One region of the Kitasatospora sp. Ki12 genome, then DNA from elsewhere that is predicted to be linked to it. Evidence: riboswitches for the same ligand, from Rfam matches in the RefSeq annotation. Region 1 holds a riboswitch; the other holds the start of a gene.
The links. Region 1 has a riboswitch for cobalamin ahead of ACYP53_RS19205 (peptidase). Riboswitches for the same ligand answer to the same signal wherever they lie in the genome.
Positions count from the first base shown of each region.

Region 2: another riboswitch for cobalamin. It lies ahead of nicT (Nickel transporter NicT); the one in region 1 lies ahead of ACYP53_RS19205 (peptidase).

Region 1 is NZ_BAAIHT010000002.1:349,386-357,072, forward strand. Features, by position in the region: gene ACYP53_RS19190 (hypothetical protein) at 1-603, opposite strand, end outside; gene ACYP53_RS19195 (prenyltransferase/squalene oxidase repeat-containing protein) at 600-2,138, opposite strand; gene ACYP53_RS19200 (flagellar hook-length control protein FliK) at 2,519-2,998, opposite strand; gene ACYP53_RS19205 (peptidase) at 3,028-4,107, opposite strand; cobalamin riboswitch at 4,209-4,328, opposite strand; gene ACYP53_RS19210 (FAD-dependent monooxygenase) at 4,452-5,984, opposite strand; gene ACYP53_RS19215 (NAD-dependent epimerase/dehydratase family protein) at 6,223-7,278, shown strand; gene ACYP53_RS19220 (sensor histidine kinase) at 7,313-7,687, opposite strand, start outside.
Region 2 is NZ_BAAIHT010000002.1:2,461,321-2,469,007, forward strand. Features, by position in the region: gene rpsN (30S ribosomal protein S14) at 1-195, opposite strand, end outside; gene rpmB (50S ribosomal protein L28) at 195-431, opposite strand; gene rpmG (50S ribosomal protein L33) at 592-756, shown strand; gene ACYP53_RS28405 (type B 50S ribosomal protein L31) at 834-1,082, shown strand; gene nicT (Nickel transporter NicT) at 1,173-2,288, opposite strand; cobalamin riboswitch at 2,321-2,534, opposite strand; gene ACYP53_RS28415 (ArsR/SmtB family transcription factor) at 2,617-3,000, shown strand; gene ACYP53_RS28420 (hypothetical protein) at 3,073-4,749, shown strand; gene ACYP53_RS28425 (AAA family ATPase) at 4,763-6,769, opposite strand; gene ACYP53_RS28430 (Fpg/Nei family DNA glycosylase) at 6,842-7,651, opposite strand.

The DNA of each region.
Region 1 (7,687 bases):
GGGTGGCTGAGGCTGCTGGGCGCCGGTGCCCGAGCCGCCCGGCGTGGTGTCGTGGGCGCGCAGGCTGTCCGGCGAGACGGTCGGGCGGCCCTCGGTGCCCTCGATGTTCGTCCCGCCGAAGATCCACAGGTCGACGCTGCCGGGCTTGGGCTGGTAGAGCATCGCGCCCAGCTGGCTGTACGACCAGGTGGACTGCCCGGGGTCGGCGTGCCAGTACGACCAGTAGGCCGTGGCCGGGGGCGTCAGGACGCACTTCTCCTGGTCCGGGGTCGGGAACTGCTTGCCGCCCTGGAAGCCGCTGTACCCGATCCGGCAGATGAACGCCGGGCCGTCGTGGCTGGTGCCGGTGGTCTTCCAACCGCCCTGGTTGAGCAGGGCGTAGCCGGTGGTCGGGGTGCTCCCGCAGGAACGCAGCAGCGGGCCGCCCCACTTCCCGAAGTCCACGGCCAGCACCACGCCGGTGGTCGGGGTGCACTGGTCCATCGGCAGCGGCGCCGCGGACGCCGGGGCGGTGCCCCCCGCGACGCCGCCGCAGGCGAGGGCGAAGGTCAGCGCCGCCGCCCCGGACAGCCGCCCGGAGCGCGAGCCCGGTCCCCGGCTCACCGGTGCCGCCCCGCGGCGCCACCGGCCCGGCGACGGGCGACCAGGACGGCTGCGGCGCCGAGCGCGGTCAGCGCACCGGCGCCGGCCGTCAGCGCCAGGGCCTGGCTCCCGGTGCTCGCGAGACTGCCGGAACCGGTCCGGGCCGGCGCGCCGTCGGCGGGGGCTCGGCCGTCCCCGGCCGGGATGTCGAGCCCATCGGGCCAGGTCGAGGGCGAGGTCGAGGGCGAGGTCGAAGGCAGAGTCGAAGGCGACGTGGACGCCGGGGCGGGCGCCGTCGTCGTGGCGGAGCCCGTCGGGCTCGGCGTGCCCGAGGGAGTCCCGCTGGGCGTCCCGGTCGGGGTGTCCGTGGGCGTACCTGTCGGTGTACCCGTGGGTGTGCCGGTCGGGGTGCCCGTCCCGGTGGGCGTCGGCGTCGGCGTCGGCGTCGGTGTTCCGTTCAGGTTCCGGGAGAGCGTGCCGAAGGAGATGCCGGTCGCACCGCCGAGCGCCTGCGTCGAGGCCCGGACGTCCGATCCCCGCTGCCCCGCTGCGGCGACGTTGAACCCGCCGTCGCCGTTCTGCTGGCCCGCGAGGAAGTCCAGCGCCTTGCCGATCTGCGCACCGTACGAGGACTGGCGCAGCGTCATGGCCTGGACGGCGAGGGCGGCCGAGTTGGTCGAGTCCCCGGCCGCGCCGGGGAAGCCGCCGTCGGGCAGCTGCCGGGCGGCGAGCCAGCCGAGCCCCTTCTCCACGGCCTGGGAGGCCTCGCCTCCGGGCACCAGGGCGAGGGCCATCACGGCCATCGCCGTGCTGTCGACGTCGGAGTCGCCGGTGGCGGGGATCAGGCTGGGCCAGGAGCCGTCCGGGTGCTGGAGGCCCTTCAGGTAGGCAATCGCGGGGGCGGCGCTGGTCGACTCCCCGGCCCGGAGCTGGGCCATGACGGCGAGCGCCTGGGAGAACACCGAGGTCGCGTAGGTGTAGTTCCCCGGGGCGTCGCAGCCGGTGTTCGCGTCGGCCTTGGTGCACACCAGGCCGGCGAGGGCGGCGATCAGGTCGTGGCCGCCGAAGGCGCGCGGGTCGCGGCCGACCGCCTCGGCGAGCAGGGCCTCCTTGCCGATCGAGCCGCCGCCGGCGTACTCGGTGCCGATGGCCGTCCAGTCGTTGACCGTGCGCTCGCTGGCGTCCTTGCCCTGCTGGTCCAGGAAGTCGACGATCCTCCGCAGCGCGGCGTCGTCCGTGCCGGTGGCGGCGAGGGCGTAGGCGCCGTCGACGGTGAGGCCGAAGTCGGCGAACGCCGGGAAGCCCTCGTAGTAGCGGCCGTCGATCAGACGGGCCGGGTCGGTGAGGTAGGCGCTGCCCTTGGCGGCGTCGGGGGTCCTTCCGGCGGACGCGGCCGCCGGGGCGCCGTTGGTGGCGGTCGGCGCCGGGGCGGCGGTCGCGGCGCCGGCGTGCCCGAGCAGGACGGTGCCGCAGGCGGCGGCCGTGACGGCGCCGGCGGCCACCAGCGACGCGAGGTCCCGGTTCCTGTGACGTGTGCGACTGGTGCTGACCCTCACGACGACTCCCTGGTCGGTCGACGCGGGAGACAACGGCGCAGCCTGCGGTCACCCCGGGAAGGGGGGACCGCCCTGACCGCGTCGTAGTCCGCGACGACGCAAGTGCTCTGTGAACAGGCCCCCGGTCCAGGCATTCCGGCTCACCCACCGGGTGGTGGGCCTACGGTTGCGGGTCAGCGCCGGAGTCGGACCGGCTTCCCCTGAATGCCGAGGGCAAAAATCGTTTCATCAGACCACAGTGCTGGATTCGGAGTCAACGGACCGTCAGACCGCCGCCCCGGGCTCCGGCGGCACCCGCGTCGCCATGGTGCCGCCGGTCCGGAACGTCGGAGGGCGCGCCGGCGCCCCGGGACGGCCGAGAGCGTGCCGGCGGGCGGGTGTCAGGGCGCCGTGACGCCCGGCTGGGCGCCCGCCCCGAAGGACCAGCCCTCGACGTCGCCGGGCGCCGGGTTGTAGCTGCCCGCACCCAGATTGCTGTACGACCAGGGGCCGCCGTGCTGGGCGTGCCAGTACGACCAGTAGGCGCTGCCGGTCGGGTTGGTGCAGGTCGTCGGCAAGGCGTTGATCTTGCAGACGAAGCCCGGGAAGCGCGGGTGGAAGGCGTACGAGAATCCGGCGCCGGTCAGCGCGGCGAGCCCGCTGGCCGGGTCGCCGGGGGCGCAGCCGGTCTCGATGCCGCCGCCGACGGCGGTGAAGTCGACCACGACGGTGACCCCGGTCGTGCCGTCGCAGGAGGCGGCCCGGGCCTGCGGGGCCTGGACGGCGGAGACGCCGAGCAGGCCGGCGGTGAGAGCCGCGACGGCGGCGACGGAGCCGAGCGCACGGCGGGCCGCACGGGCCCGGGTGAAGGTACCGGTCATGAGTGAAGTCCTCCTGATGTCAGGCGAGTTCAGCGTGCGGCCGGGGCCGGGCAAGCGAGGGTGGGCGCGTCGGGGCGCGCCCCGGCGGCCGAGAGGGTGGCCAGCGGGGTGCCGGCCAGGCCGAGGACGGCCTGGGCGGTGGCCCGGGCACCGGTGGCCCCGTTGAAGCCGGACGCGTCGTAGGCGACCGCGCCGCGCGCCGCCGGGTCGGCGGAGCAGCCCTGCTGGAACTTCACCAGCCGGCTCCAGCCCTTGAGGCCGGTGCCGTAGTGCCCGCCGGCCAGCAGCGTCTGCGTTGCCAGGCCGGTGGTGTTGGCGTTGGAGGCGGTCGCCCCGGCCGCCGCGAAGCCGCCGTCGGCGTTCTGGTGGGCGGTCAGCCAGGTCAGGCCCGCGTTCGCCTTGGTGGTGCGGCCGGTGGCGGCGAGGGCCTGGACGGCCAGCGCGGTGGCGTCCGAGTCACTGGTGCAGGAGGTCTGGCCGAAGGAGACGGGGAAGCCGCCGTCCGCGCACTGGCTGTTCGCGAGGAAGTCCACGGCCGCCGCCGGGGCGTCACCGGGCGTACGGTGCAGGGCGATCAGGGCCAGCGACTGGCCGAAGGCGTTGCTGTAGTCGCCCCACTGCGAGCGGTCGGAGAAGCGGCCCTCGGCGGTCTGCAGCGAGCGCAGCCGGGCCGGCAGGTCGACCCCGCCGAAGCCCGCCGGGTTCCCGCCGCGCACCTCGACGGCCAGCAGCAGCTTGGCGGTGGCGCCCGCGTAGGCCTCGGTGGTGCCGTCGCCGAGGTAGCCGCTGATCACCTCGGGCTTCGCCAGCCAGGCGGTGGCCTTGGCGGCGGCCTGGTCGGAGCTGTGCGAGGCGGCGAAGGCGAGCACGGCGTCGACGGTCAGGCCCTGGTCGGGGTAGGCGGTGCCGTTGAAGACGGACTCGAAGTGGTCCCCGTCGACGAGCTGCCGGGCCAGCCAGCCGGCCGCGGCGGCGTCCGGACGGACGGTCCGGGACGACGTCGTGTCGGCCTGGGCGGCGGTGGCGGCCGGAAGCGCGGTGGCGAGGGCAAGGGCGGGTATCGCGAGCAGACCGAGCGGGCGGAGGAGGGTGCGGCGGAGCGCGGGCATGGAGTGCCTTTCCGGGCCTGGACGCAGGGGCCCGAAGGACGTCGGCAACGCGCCGGGGCAGCCCTCGGAGCTCCGGCCCGCAGACCACGACGGGAGGAGGGGACGACACACCTCCGCCGACGGGTACTCGGGCTCGCCACCGACGCGGGTCGGCGGCCTACCGTTGCGGGTCAGCGCCGGATTCGGACCGGACTTCCCCCGACGGCGGAGTCAGAACATGACGGCTCATCATGGCGAAACCGCAAAGATCCGGTCAAGGGATCGTGCGCCACATCACGGCATCGGTGACGGTTGGCCGGGGTGGGCCGGCGGGGCCCACCCCGGCGGTGGTTCGAAGACGGGCCCTACGCCCGCAGCAGCGCCTGGTAGGCGTGCAGCGGCGCGTCGTCGTCCAGTGGGGCGATCGCGGCGACGTAGCCGTCCGGGCGGACCATGATCCGGCCGCCGTTCGGCAGGCCGTAGCGGGCGGCCGCGTGGCCGTCGGGGTCCTGGAGCGCGGCGTCGTAGCCCGTCGAGGCAGGGGCGTTGGCGCCGACCAGGAGTTGACGTACCGTCAGACCTCTCACCGGTGCGGGTGCCGAGCCGTCGACCGCCACGGTGAGCAGCACGTGCTCGTGGGCTCCGGCGAGCGCCGCGCGCAGCTCCGGGCCGGCCGCGGGGAGGTGGTCACCGGCGTGCAGGTCGCCGCCGCCGCGGCCCCGGACCACGATCGGGCTCCTGCGGTACGCGACCGCGGTCTCCTCGGTGCGGTCGGCCATCGCCTGGCGGACCGGGGCGAGGCCGGTGAGCAGGTGCATCCCCTTGTTGCGCAGCTTCTGCGCGATCGGGTTGGCGAGGGTGGCGACCCGGGTGAGCGTGCCGGCGAACTGGATCACCTGGGCTCCGACCGGGTGGCGCTCCGCGTGGTAGCTGTCCAGTACGGCCGGGCCGGCCTGGCCGGTGCTGACGAGGGCGAGCTTCCAGGCCAGGTTGTGGGCGTCCTGGATGCCGGTGTTCATGCCCTGGCCGCCGGCCGGGCTGTGCACGTGCGCCGCGTCGCCGGCCAGCAGGACCCGGCCGACCCGGTACTCGGGCACCTGGGCGTGGTGCACTTCGAAGACGGTGAGCCAGCGGGAGTCGCGGATGCGGATCGGGCGCTCGGCGCGCTCGTCCACCACCTGCTGCAGCCACTCCCGGGTGGCGGTGCGCTGCTCGTCCGTGGGGATGTTCGCGATCAGTCGCAGCCGGTCCCCCTCCATGGGGAAGACCAGCAGCGGGCCGTCGTGCGGCGAGAAGAAGGTGTACATGCTGTGCGGGTCGAGGTCGTGGTCGGCGTTCACGTCGCCCATCAGGAACTTCTCGCCCTTGAACTTCCCGGCGAGGGCGCTGCCGACCAGCTTGCGTGCCTGGCTGTGCCCGCCGTCGGCGCCCACCAGCCAGCCCGTACCGGCGGCCTCCTGACGCCCGTCGGCGTGCTCCAGCACCGCCTGGACGCCGTGCTCGTCCTGCGTCAGGCCGGTCAGGGTCACCTCGCGCTCGACGGTGACGCCGTGACCGGCGAGCGCCGCGGTGAGGATGCGCTCGGTCTCGGTCTGCGCGACGGTCACCGAGTACGGGAACGGGCTGTCCACCAGGTCGAGGGCGATCCGGGCCACCACCTCGCCGTCCGCGTGCATCTCCATCCCCGTGGTCCGGACCCCGGCCCGGATCAGCTCGTCCACCAGGCCCAGCCGCTCGAACATCTCCAGGCTGCGGGCGTGCACGACGATGGCGCGCGACTCCGTGGTGGGCTCTGCCAGCCGGTCGACGATCCGCACCGGCACCCCGCGCCTGGCCAGCTCCAACGCGGCGGTCAGCCCCACCGGGCCCGCACCCACGACGATGATCGGGTCGCTCATCAGTAGTCCTCACGTTCGTGCCGACGACGACGGACCGGACGGACCGGTCGAACCGGACGGACCGGACGGATCGTCAACCACCTTGTGTGTCAGCTTGATCGGCGCGAAGCCTATCGATCACACGTGCGATCGCCACCCCATTTCCCGTACCCGGCGGGGAACGCCAGGCCTTACGGATCGCTGACGCCGTCCCGTGGCGACGGCCCGGTGGGCGGGCCGGCCGGTAGCGTCCCAGGTCATGAGGATTCTGGTCACCGGCGGCGCCGGGTTCATCGGTTCGACGGTCGTGCGCGCCCTGGCCGCCGCGGGCCACGAGGTCCGGGTGCTGGACGCGCTGCTGCCCGCGGTCCACCCGTCGGGGTCGGCTCCCGAGCTGCCGGCCGGCGTCGACTTCCGGCACGGCGACGTACGGGACGCGGCCACGGTGGAGCACGCCCTGGCCGGGGTGGACGCGGTCTGCCACCAGGCGGCGATGGTCGGCCTCGGGCTCGACCTCGACGACGCGCCCGCGTACGCCGGCTGCAACGACCTCGGTACGGCGGTGCTCCTGTCCGCGATGGCCCGCGCACGGGTGCGGAACCTGGTCCTGGCCGGATCGATGGTGGTCTACGGCGAGGGCCGGTACGCCTGTCCGGAGCACGGGGCCGTGGCGCCCGGTCCGCGGCGGCCGGAGGACCTCGACGCGGGCCGGTTCGAGCCGCCGTGCCCGGTGTGCGGGGCCCCGCTCCGGCCGGGCCTGGTGGCGGAGGAGGCGCCGGGCGATCCCCGGAACGTGTACGCGGCGACCAAGCTCGCCCAGGAGCACCTGGCCTCCGCCTGGGCCCGCGCCTGCGGCGGATCCGTCCTGGCGCTGCGCTACCACAACGTCTACGGCCCGGGCATGCCGCGCGACACCCCGTACGCCGGGGTGGCCTCGCTGTTCCGCTCGGCGCTCGCCCGCGGCGAGGCGCCCCGGGTGTTCGAGGACGGCGGCCAGCGCCGGGACTTCGTCCATGTCGACGACGTCGCGGCGGCCAACCTCGCCGCCCTGGCGGACGTCCGCGAGCGGCCGCCGGGCCACGCCCGGGCGTACAACGTGGGCAGCGGGGAGGTGCGCACCATCGGCGAGATGGCCCGGGCGCTGGCGGACGCCCACGGCGGGCCGGCGCCGGTGGTGACCGGCGAGTACCGGCTCGGGGACGTCCGGCACATCACCGCCGACTCCTCCCGGCTGCGGGCGGAGCTGGGCTGGCGGGCCCGGGTGCCGTTCCGCGCGGGGATGGCCGAGTTCGCCGCCGCGGCCCTGCGGGCCTGACCGCCCAGGGGCCTACCCCCCCCCGCGGCCCCGCCTACCCGCGCGCCGCCGGGAGCGCGATCTCGAAGCAGCAGCCCCCGGCGACGTTGTGCACCCGGGCCCGGCCGGAGTGGGCCTCGACGATGCCGCGGACGATGGCCAGGCCGAGCCCGGCCCCGCTGTCCCCGCCCTCACCGGGATCACGCCGCGGCGTCCGGGCGCTGCTGCCGCGCCAGCCGGTCTCGAACACCCGGGAGAGGTCCTGTTCCGGGATCCCTCCGCAGCCGTCGGTGACCGAGAGGACGACCTCGTCCACCTCCCGGCGGGCCGAGACCGCCACGACGCCGTCCTCGGGCGTCGAGCGGATCGCGTTGACGAGGAGGTTGCCCAGCACCCGGGTGATCTCGCGGCTGTCCACCTCGACCGGCTC
Region 2 (7,687 bases), 2.1 Mb from region 1:
GGCGTCGCGGTTGCGGATCCGGGTGGCGCTGGCGTCGCGCGGCTGGCGGGCGAGTTCGGCCTGCGCGGCGGCGCGTTCGACGGGGCCGGTGCCCGGGTGGGCGATGATCCGCTTCAGCTCGGCGCGGCGCTCGGCGTAGCGGGCGACGGTGGCGCGACGCTGCTCGTTCTTGGCGATCTTGCTCTGCTTGGCCATCAGACCTTCTCCCCCCGGGCGCGGATACGGGCGACGGCGGCCTCGATGCCGATCGTGTCGACGGTGCGGATGCCCTTGGCGCTGAGGACGAGCCGCACGTACCGGCCCTCACTGGGCAGCCAGTAGCGCTTGCGCTGGATGTTGGGGTCGAAGCGGCGGCTCGTGCGGCGGTGCGAGTGCGAGATCGCGTTGCCGAAGCCGGGCCGGCGGCCGGTGAGTTGGCAGCGGGCGGACATGAATGCTCCCTGGCGTCCGGGAATGGGCAGGACCGGGCTCACGTTACACCAGATGAAAATGACTTCCATTTCGGTGTACGGTTTCGACCCAGCACCCCGAGACCCGCGACCCGGAACCCAGGACCCAGGACCCAGGACCCAGACGCCAGGAGGACGCCCCATGGCCCGCAGCGAACTGCGCCCCGTCATCAAGCTCCGCTCCACCGCCGGCACCGGCTTCACGTACGTGACCCGCAAGAACCGCCGCAACGACCCGGACCGGATGGTCCTGCGCAAGTACGACCCGGTCGCGGGCCGGCACGTCGACTTCCGCGAGGAGCGCTGACCGGCGGCGCCCGCACCCGACACCCGACACCCGACAAGAACCCCAGCACCCCGCAGGCCCCCGAGAGGAGCCCGTCCATGAAGCCCGGAATCCACCCCTCCTACCGCCCGGTCGTCTTCCGCGACAAGGTCGGCGGCCTCGCCTTCCTGACCCGGTCGACGGTCGGCAGCGACCGCACCGTCGAGTGGGAGGACGGCCGCACCTACCCGGTGATCGACGTCGAGATCTCCTCGGCGAGCCACCCCTTCTACACCGGCCAGTCCCGCGTGATGGACACCGCGGGCCGGGTCGAGCGCTTCCGCCGGCGCTACGGCGACCAGCACTGAGCCCGAGGAACTGAGCCCGAGGAACGCCGAACGGCACCTCCCCACCCGGGGAGGCGCCGTTCGGCGTGTGACGACGGGGGCCGGCGCGGCTCACTGCTCCTGCGGCGCCCAGCGCTTCTCGACCTTGGCGACCTTCCAGTACCCGATCGCCAGCGCCCAGACCACCACGAACAGCCCGGCGATCGCGTAGCCGACGTTGTCCAGCGAGATGTCCGCGATCCAGCCGCTCACCGGGTCGGTGAGGTCGAACTTCTCGTGCAGCACCCCGACCAGCTCGATGGTGCCGATGACGAAGGCCACCGCGATCGACAGCCCCGTGATGGTCAGGTTGTAGTACACCTTGCGCACCGGGTTCGAGAACGCCCACTGGTACGCGAAGTTCATGAAGGTCCCGTCCAGGGTGTCGAACAGGCTCATCCCCGCCGCGAACAGCAGCGGCAGGCAGACGATCGCGTACCAGGGCAGCCCGGAGGCCGCGCCGGAGCCCGCCATCACCATCAGGGTGACCTCGGTCGCGGTGTCGAAGCCCAGCCCCAGCACCATGCCGACCGGGAACATCTGCCCGGGCCGGGTGATCGAGCGGGTCGCCCGGTTCAGCACCCGGGCCATGAAGCCGCGCGAGTCCAGGTGCGCCTCCAGCTCCGCCTCGTCGTACTGCCCGGCCCGCATCGCCCGGAACACCTTGACGATGCCGAGCAGCGCCGCCAGGTTGAGCGCGCCGATCAGGTAGAGGAACACGCCGGAGGTGGTCGTCCCGACCACGCCGAGCCACTTGTGGGTGGTCGACTCGTCGTCCATCAGGGTGTTGGCCAGCTGCGCGCCGCCCGCCACCAGGGCGGCCATGATGACCACCATCGAGGAGTGCCCGAGGGCGAACCAGAAGCCCACCGAGACCGGCCGCTTACCGTCCGCCATCAGCTTGCGGGTGGTGTTGTCGATCACCGCGATGTGGTCGGCGTCGAAGGCGTGCCGCATGCCGAGGGTGTACGCGGTGATACCCAGGCCCACCCCGAAGACCTGGGTACCGACCGCGTACCGTTCGGGCGCCACCAGGAAGACGAGCGTCCCGAAGGCCACCACGTGCATGGCCAGGATCACCCCCATCAGCCCGGCCGTGCGGACGGTGTCCTCGCGCTTCCATCTGAAGCTGGGCAGCACGGACGGCGCCGCCTTGGCTTCCGCGGCGACGGTTTCGGGCAGGGTCATGTCCGGATCACGCTCCAACACCTCGTGGAATCACTTCGTGAAGTGCCGCGGCCGGTCTCCTGGCTTACGGGACATCCGGGTCCGCCTTCCCGGGTGCGCGAGGCGCCCAGTGGCTTCGTGGACACGGACTGAAATCCGTCGAGGACGAAGGAATTCACCCGATCACAGTGGCGAGGGCCGCTCCGGGCTGGGACCACTGAAGGTCCGTCACCGGTCTTCCCGAGCACCACGGCGGGCTACACCGTAGGGGTCCGCCCCCGACCCGTGCAAGGCTGCGCACCTGCGCAGGTGTCCAGGATCACAGCCCCCCGCCTGCAAGAATGCGGTCATGCATCTCGTACCGGCCGACCGCGCGGGCCACCGCACCATCGACGGACACCGGGTGTGCGAGGCCATCGCCGCGATCGGCGACACCGCGCACGTCCGGTCCTGGTCCGAGCGGTTCTCGCTGCTCTCCGACCCCGGACGGCTCGCCCTGCTGCTCGCCCTCCACCGGGCCGGCCCGCTCGCCGTCACCGACCTCGCGGTCGCCACCGGCATGCGCGACCCCGCCGTCTCCCAGGCCCTGCGGCTGCTCCGCACGGCCGGCGTGGTCACCGGCGACCGGGACGGACGTGTGGTGCGCTACCGGCTCGTGGACGAGGCCATGCGCCCCCTCCTCGACGAGTGCGCCGCCGCCGAGCACCACGAACCCACCGCCGCGGCGGGCTGACCACAGCTGCGGGCTGACCGACACTCGGGCGACAGCCGCCTGGCCGGCACCCCGGATGAGTACGATCATGGTGTGCCGTCCCACCCCCACGCCTGGCCCGCCGACCGCTGGAACACCCGACCGGTCAGAGCCCGCGTGCTGGCGGTCGCCCGCACCCTCACCTCGGCCACCCGGGTGCTGGACGTCCTCAGCCTGCTGAACCCCGACGGCATCGCCCGCTACTTCACCGTCAACCCCGGCTCCGCCTTCGCCGACCGCGCCCTGGACGAATACCTCCACGGCCTGCCCGGCTACACCGTGCTGGACTGGGAGGACGCCGTCCGGCACCGCTTCGACCTGGCCGTCGCCTGCGCCGTCCACGCCTCCATGCACCGGCTGGACGCCCGCCTCGTCGTCCTCCCGCACGGCGCCGGCTACAACCGCCTGGTCACCGAGTCCACCGGCGACGCGGTCAGCTCCGCCGGCCTGTCCCGCAACGAACTCACCCACCGCGGCCGGGTGTTCGTGGACGTCCTCGGCCTCTCCCACCCCGAACAGCTGGACCGGCTCCGGGCCTCCTGCCCCGAGGCCCTGGACGTCGCCCGCGTGGTCGGCGACCCGTGCTTCGACCGGATGCTGCGCAGCCTGCGCTCCCGCGACGCCTACCGCGCCGCGCTCGGCGCCGTCGACGGGCGGCGGCTCGTCGTCGTCAACTCCACCTGGAGCGAGCACTCGTTATTCGGCCGCCGCCCCGACCTGCCCCGGCGCCTGGTCCGCCGACTGCCCGCCGACGAGTACACCGTGGCCGTCGTCCTCCACCCCAACATCTGGAGCCGGCACGACCCCGAGGCCCTGCTCGACAGCGCCCGCCGGATGGGCCTGCGCCTGATCCCGCCCCACCAGGGCTGGCAGGCCGCCCTGGTCGCCGCCGACTGCCTGATCGGCGACCACGGCTCGGTCTCGGTCTACGGCGCCGCCCTGGAACGACCCACCGTGCTCGTCGCCACCGGCGCCGCCGAGCTCGACCCGCACTCCCCCACCTACGCCTTCGGCCAGGCCGCACCCGTGCTCGACCCCGACGGCGACCTCGCCGCCCAGCTCGAACTGGCCCTGCGCGACCAGGACCCGGCCACCCTGCGCCCGCTCACCGACCGCTCGCTCGGCGGACGCGGCCGCTCGGCCGAGCTGCTGCGCCCGCTGCTCTACTCCTTCCTGGAACAACTGGACGAACCCGAGGGCGAACCGCTCCTGCCGCCCTACCCCAAGCCCGTCCCCCGCCCCGGCACCACCGACGGGCCCACCGCGTACGACGTCGAGGGCACGACCGAGGGCACCGAGGTCAGCCTGCGGCGCTACCCCTTCGACCCGGGCGACCACACCCCGCGCGGCTTCCACGCCCTCACCGACGAGCACCCGGGCGACGCCCTGCGCTACACCGCCGAAGTCCTCGCCCGCACCGAGCCGCACGCCGAACGCCCGGCCGCCGACTGGCTCGCCGACACCGCCCTCGAACTGCCCGGCCTCGCCGTCGCGGTGGCCGCCCTCGGCCCGGCCCGCCACCTGCTCCGGCTGCACGGCGGCCTGCTGCTGGAGGCCCGCGCCGAACGGGGCTTCGGCTGCCCCGAACCCAGCCTCGACCCGCTGCTGCTCGGCTCGGCACTCGCCTGCTGGCTCGCCGACGGCGGCGACCCAGCCGGCCTGCCCGAACACGGCCTCACCGTCCGCACCGGCGAACACCGCACCCGGGTCTCCTTCACCACCGGTCCCTAGCCACCATCGATACCTAGCCCGCCAGCTCCCGCAGCCGGGCCCGGCTGCGCTCGGCCAGCTCCGGGTCGTCCAGTTCCGTGGCGAGGGAGACCAGCAGGGTGTGCGCCTGGGCCTCCTTGGCGTGCTGGCTCCGCTCCTTCGCCCTCCGGACGCAGTCCTCGGCGTGGGCGACGGCGGGAGAGAGCTGCCCCAGCGCCCGGTGGGCCCGGGCGGTCACCAGCGGCAGCTTCATCAGCATGTCGTCGTCCCCGGTGGCCCCGGCCCGCGCGGCGGCGCCGGCCAGCACGGTCAGCGCCTCGTCCGGGCGGCCGTCGGCGATCAGCGCCTGCGCCACGTTGTAGCTCTGCACGATCTCGCCGTGCGGGTCGCCCCGGTTCTCCTCCAGGGCCAGCGCGAACCGCTCCACCGCCCGGCCCGGACGGCCGTCGGCCAGACAGAGCAGGCCGTCCGTCTCGTGCAGCACCCCCGCCACCTGACGCCTGGTCACCAGCGGCAGCTGCTCCGCCGCCAGCGCCAGCTGCTCGGCGGCGAGCGGGTACTCCTTGCGCTCGTAGTGGGCGCGGGCCAGCTGGTTGCGCATCCGGACCACGGCGTCCGGCTGGTTGTCCCAGTGCGCCGACTCGACACCGAGCCGGTGGGTGGCGATCCAGTCCTGGTAGAGCTTGCGACCGTGGTACAGCGGCCAGAGCGACTCGCACAGCCGCCACACCTCGCCGTGCCAGCCCTGCTCGGCCGCCGCCTCCACCACCGCGCGCAGGTTGGCCCGCTCGGCGTGCAGCCACTCCAGCGCGGCGGCGCCGGACGGGAATCCCGGCAGCCCGTCGCCGCTCGGGTCCTGCAACCGCAGCCGGGGCCCCATCGCCCGGTCCGCCCGCGAGGCCCGGCCCCGGAAGTACGCCACCACCCGGGCGAGCAGTTCGGCCCGGTCCGGCAGTTCCCGGGCCCGGCCGTAGGCGTGCAGCCGCACCACGTCGTGGGCGCGGAAGCGCTTCTCGGACGGGTCGTCGTCCTCCACCTCGTCCACCAGGTGGGTGGCGCGCAGCTCCGACAGCACCCGCGCGGCCCGCTCGATGCCCGCCGCCTGGGCGAGTCCGGCCGACAGGAACGGGCCGGGGTGCACGCCGATCAGGTGGTAGAGCGCCTTGCCCTGCTCCGGCAGCCGCTCGTACACCGCGTCGTAGGTGGGGCCGAGGTCACTGTCCTCATCGTTCAGCACGGCCGACCGGCCCTCCCGGTCGTGGAGTTCGGCCACCACCTCACCGATCGGCAGGTTCTCGTGGTCCAGCAGCTGGCTGCCGACCACGCTCAGCGCGAGCGGAAGCCCGCCGCACAGCTCGACCAGCGCCGAGAGCTCTTCCTCGGTGCCGTGCTCGGAGCCCGGCCAGGTCCGCACCAGCTCGGCGCCGGCCTCCGGGCTCAGCGGCCCGAGCTGCCGCACCTCGGCGCCGTCCATCCGCAGGGCGGGCAGCCGTCGCCGGCTCGCGACCACCACCAGCCCGCCGGAGGGGAGCAGCGCTCTGACCTCGGCGGCGTGCTCGACGTTGTCGAGGAAGAACAGGCACCGGCGCCCGGCGGTGACCGTCCGGAACTTGGTGAACCGCTCGGCCTCCGCAGCGGGGGACTCGGTGCCGAGTGCGCGCAGGAAGCCCGCCAGCAGCTCCGGCAGATCCACCCCGCCCTGGTGCCGGTAGGCCTGGAGGTCCGCGTAGAGGTCCCCGCCCGGGAAGCGCGCCCGGTGCTCCTCCGTGAACCTGGCGATCAGTTCGGTCTTCCCGACCCCGCCGAGGCCGGTGAACACCACCACACCGAGCTCGCCCGTCTCGACCCGGCCCAGGGCGGCGGTCAGCGCGGCGAGTTCCGGCTCACGGTTGACGAACGGGCCGTGCGGCCGCCGGACCTGATGCGGTCTCGGCAGCTCCTCGGGCTGGTGGAGGTGCACCGAGCCGATGTGCTGGGCCTGCACCAGGTGGCCGCCCACCGTGGTGCCTGACACGGTGTTGGCCACGTCCCGCCGCTCCATCAGCCTGCTCCCTCCGGCCGGTCGGCCCCAGCCTACGGGCTGCGGACCGGCCCGACGGCCGGAATCCCCGCCTCAGGCCGTCTGGCAGGTCGGGCACCAGAAGAGGTTGCGCGCGGCGTGCTCCTCCGTCCGGACGTCCGTGCCGCAGACCAGGCAGGGCATGGCGGCCCGCCGGTAGACGTACACCTCGCCGCCGTGGTCGTCCACGCGGGGCGGGCGGCCCATCGCCTCGGGGGTGTGTTCGGGGCGGACGGTGTCGATCCGGCCGGCCGTGACGCCCTCGCGCATCAGCGCGACCAGGTCGGCCCAGATCGCGTCCCATTCCCGGCGGGTGAGGTCGCGCCCGGCCCGGTGCGGGTCGATGCCGTGCCGGAACAGCACCTCGGCCCGGTAGACGTTGCCCACCCCGGCCAGCACTTTCTGGTCCATCAGCAGCGCGGCGACCGTGGTGCGGCTGCCCGTGACCCGGCGCCAGGCGGCCTCCGGGTCGGCGTCGGCGCGCAGCGGGTCGGGGCCGAGCCGGGCGGCGACGGCGGCCTTCTGGCCGTCGGTGACGAGCGCGCAGGTGTTGGGGCCGCGCAGGTCCGCGTAGCCGTCCTCGCCCTCCAGCCGCAGCCGGACCAGGCCGACCGGCTCGGGCGCCGGGCCGGTGCCGAAGGTGAAGCCGCCGTAGAGGCCGAGGTGGATGTGCACCCAGGCGCCCTCCTCGAAGCCGAGGAAGAGGTGCTTGCCGGTGGCCTCGGCGCCGGTGAGCAGCTGTCCGTCGATCACCTTGGCCTCGTCGGCGAACCGGCCCTGCGGGCTGGAGACCCGGACCGGGCGGCCGCCGAAGGCGTTCCGGTTCTCGGCGGCGAGGCGGTGGATGATGTGGCCTTCCGGCACGGGCGTCAGCTCCCCGGGGCGTTCGACAGGACGGGC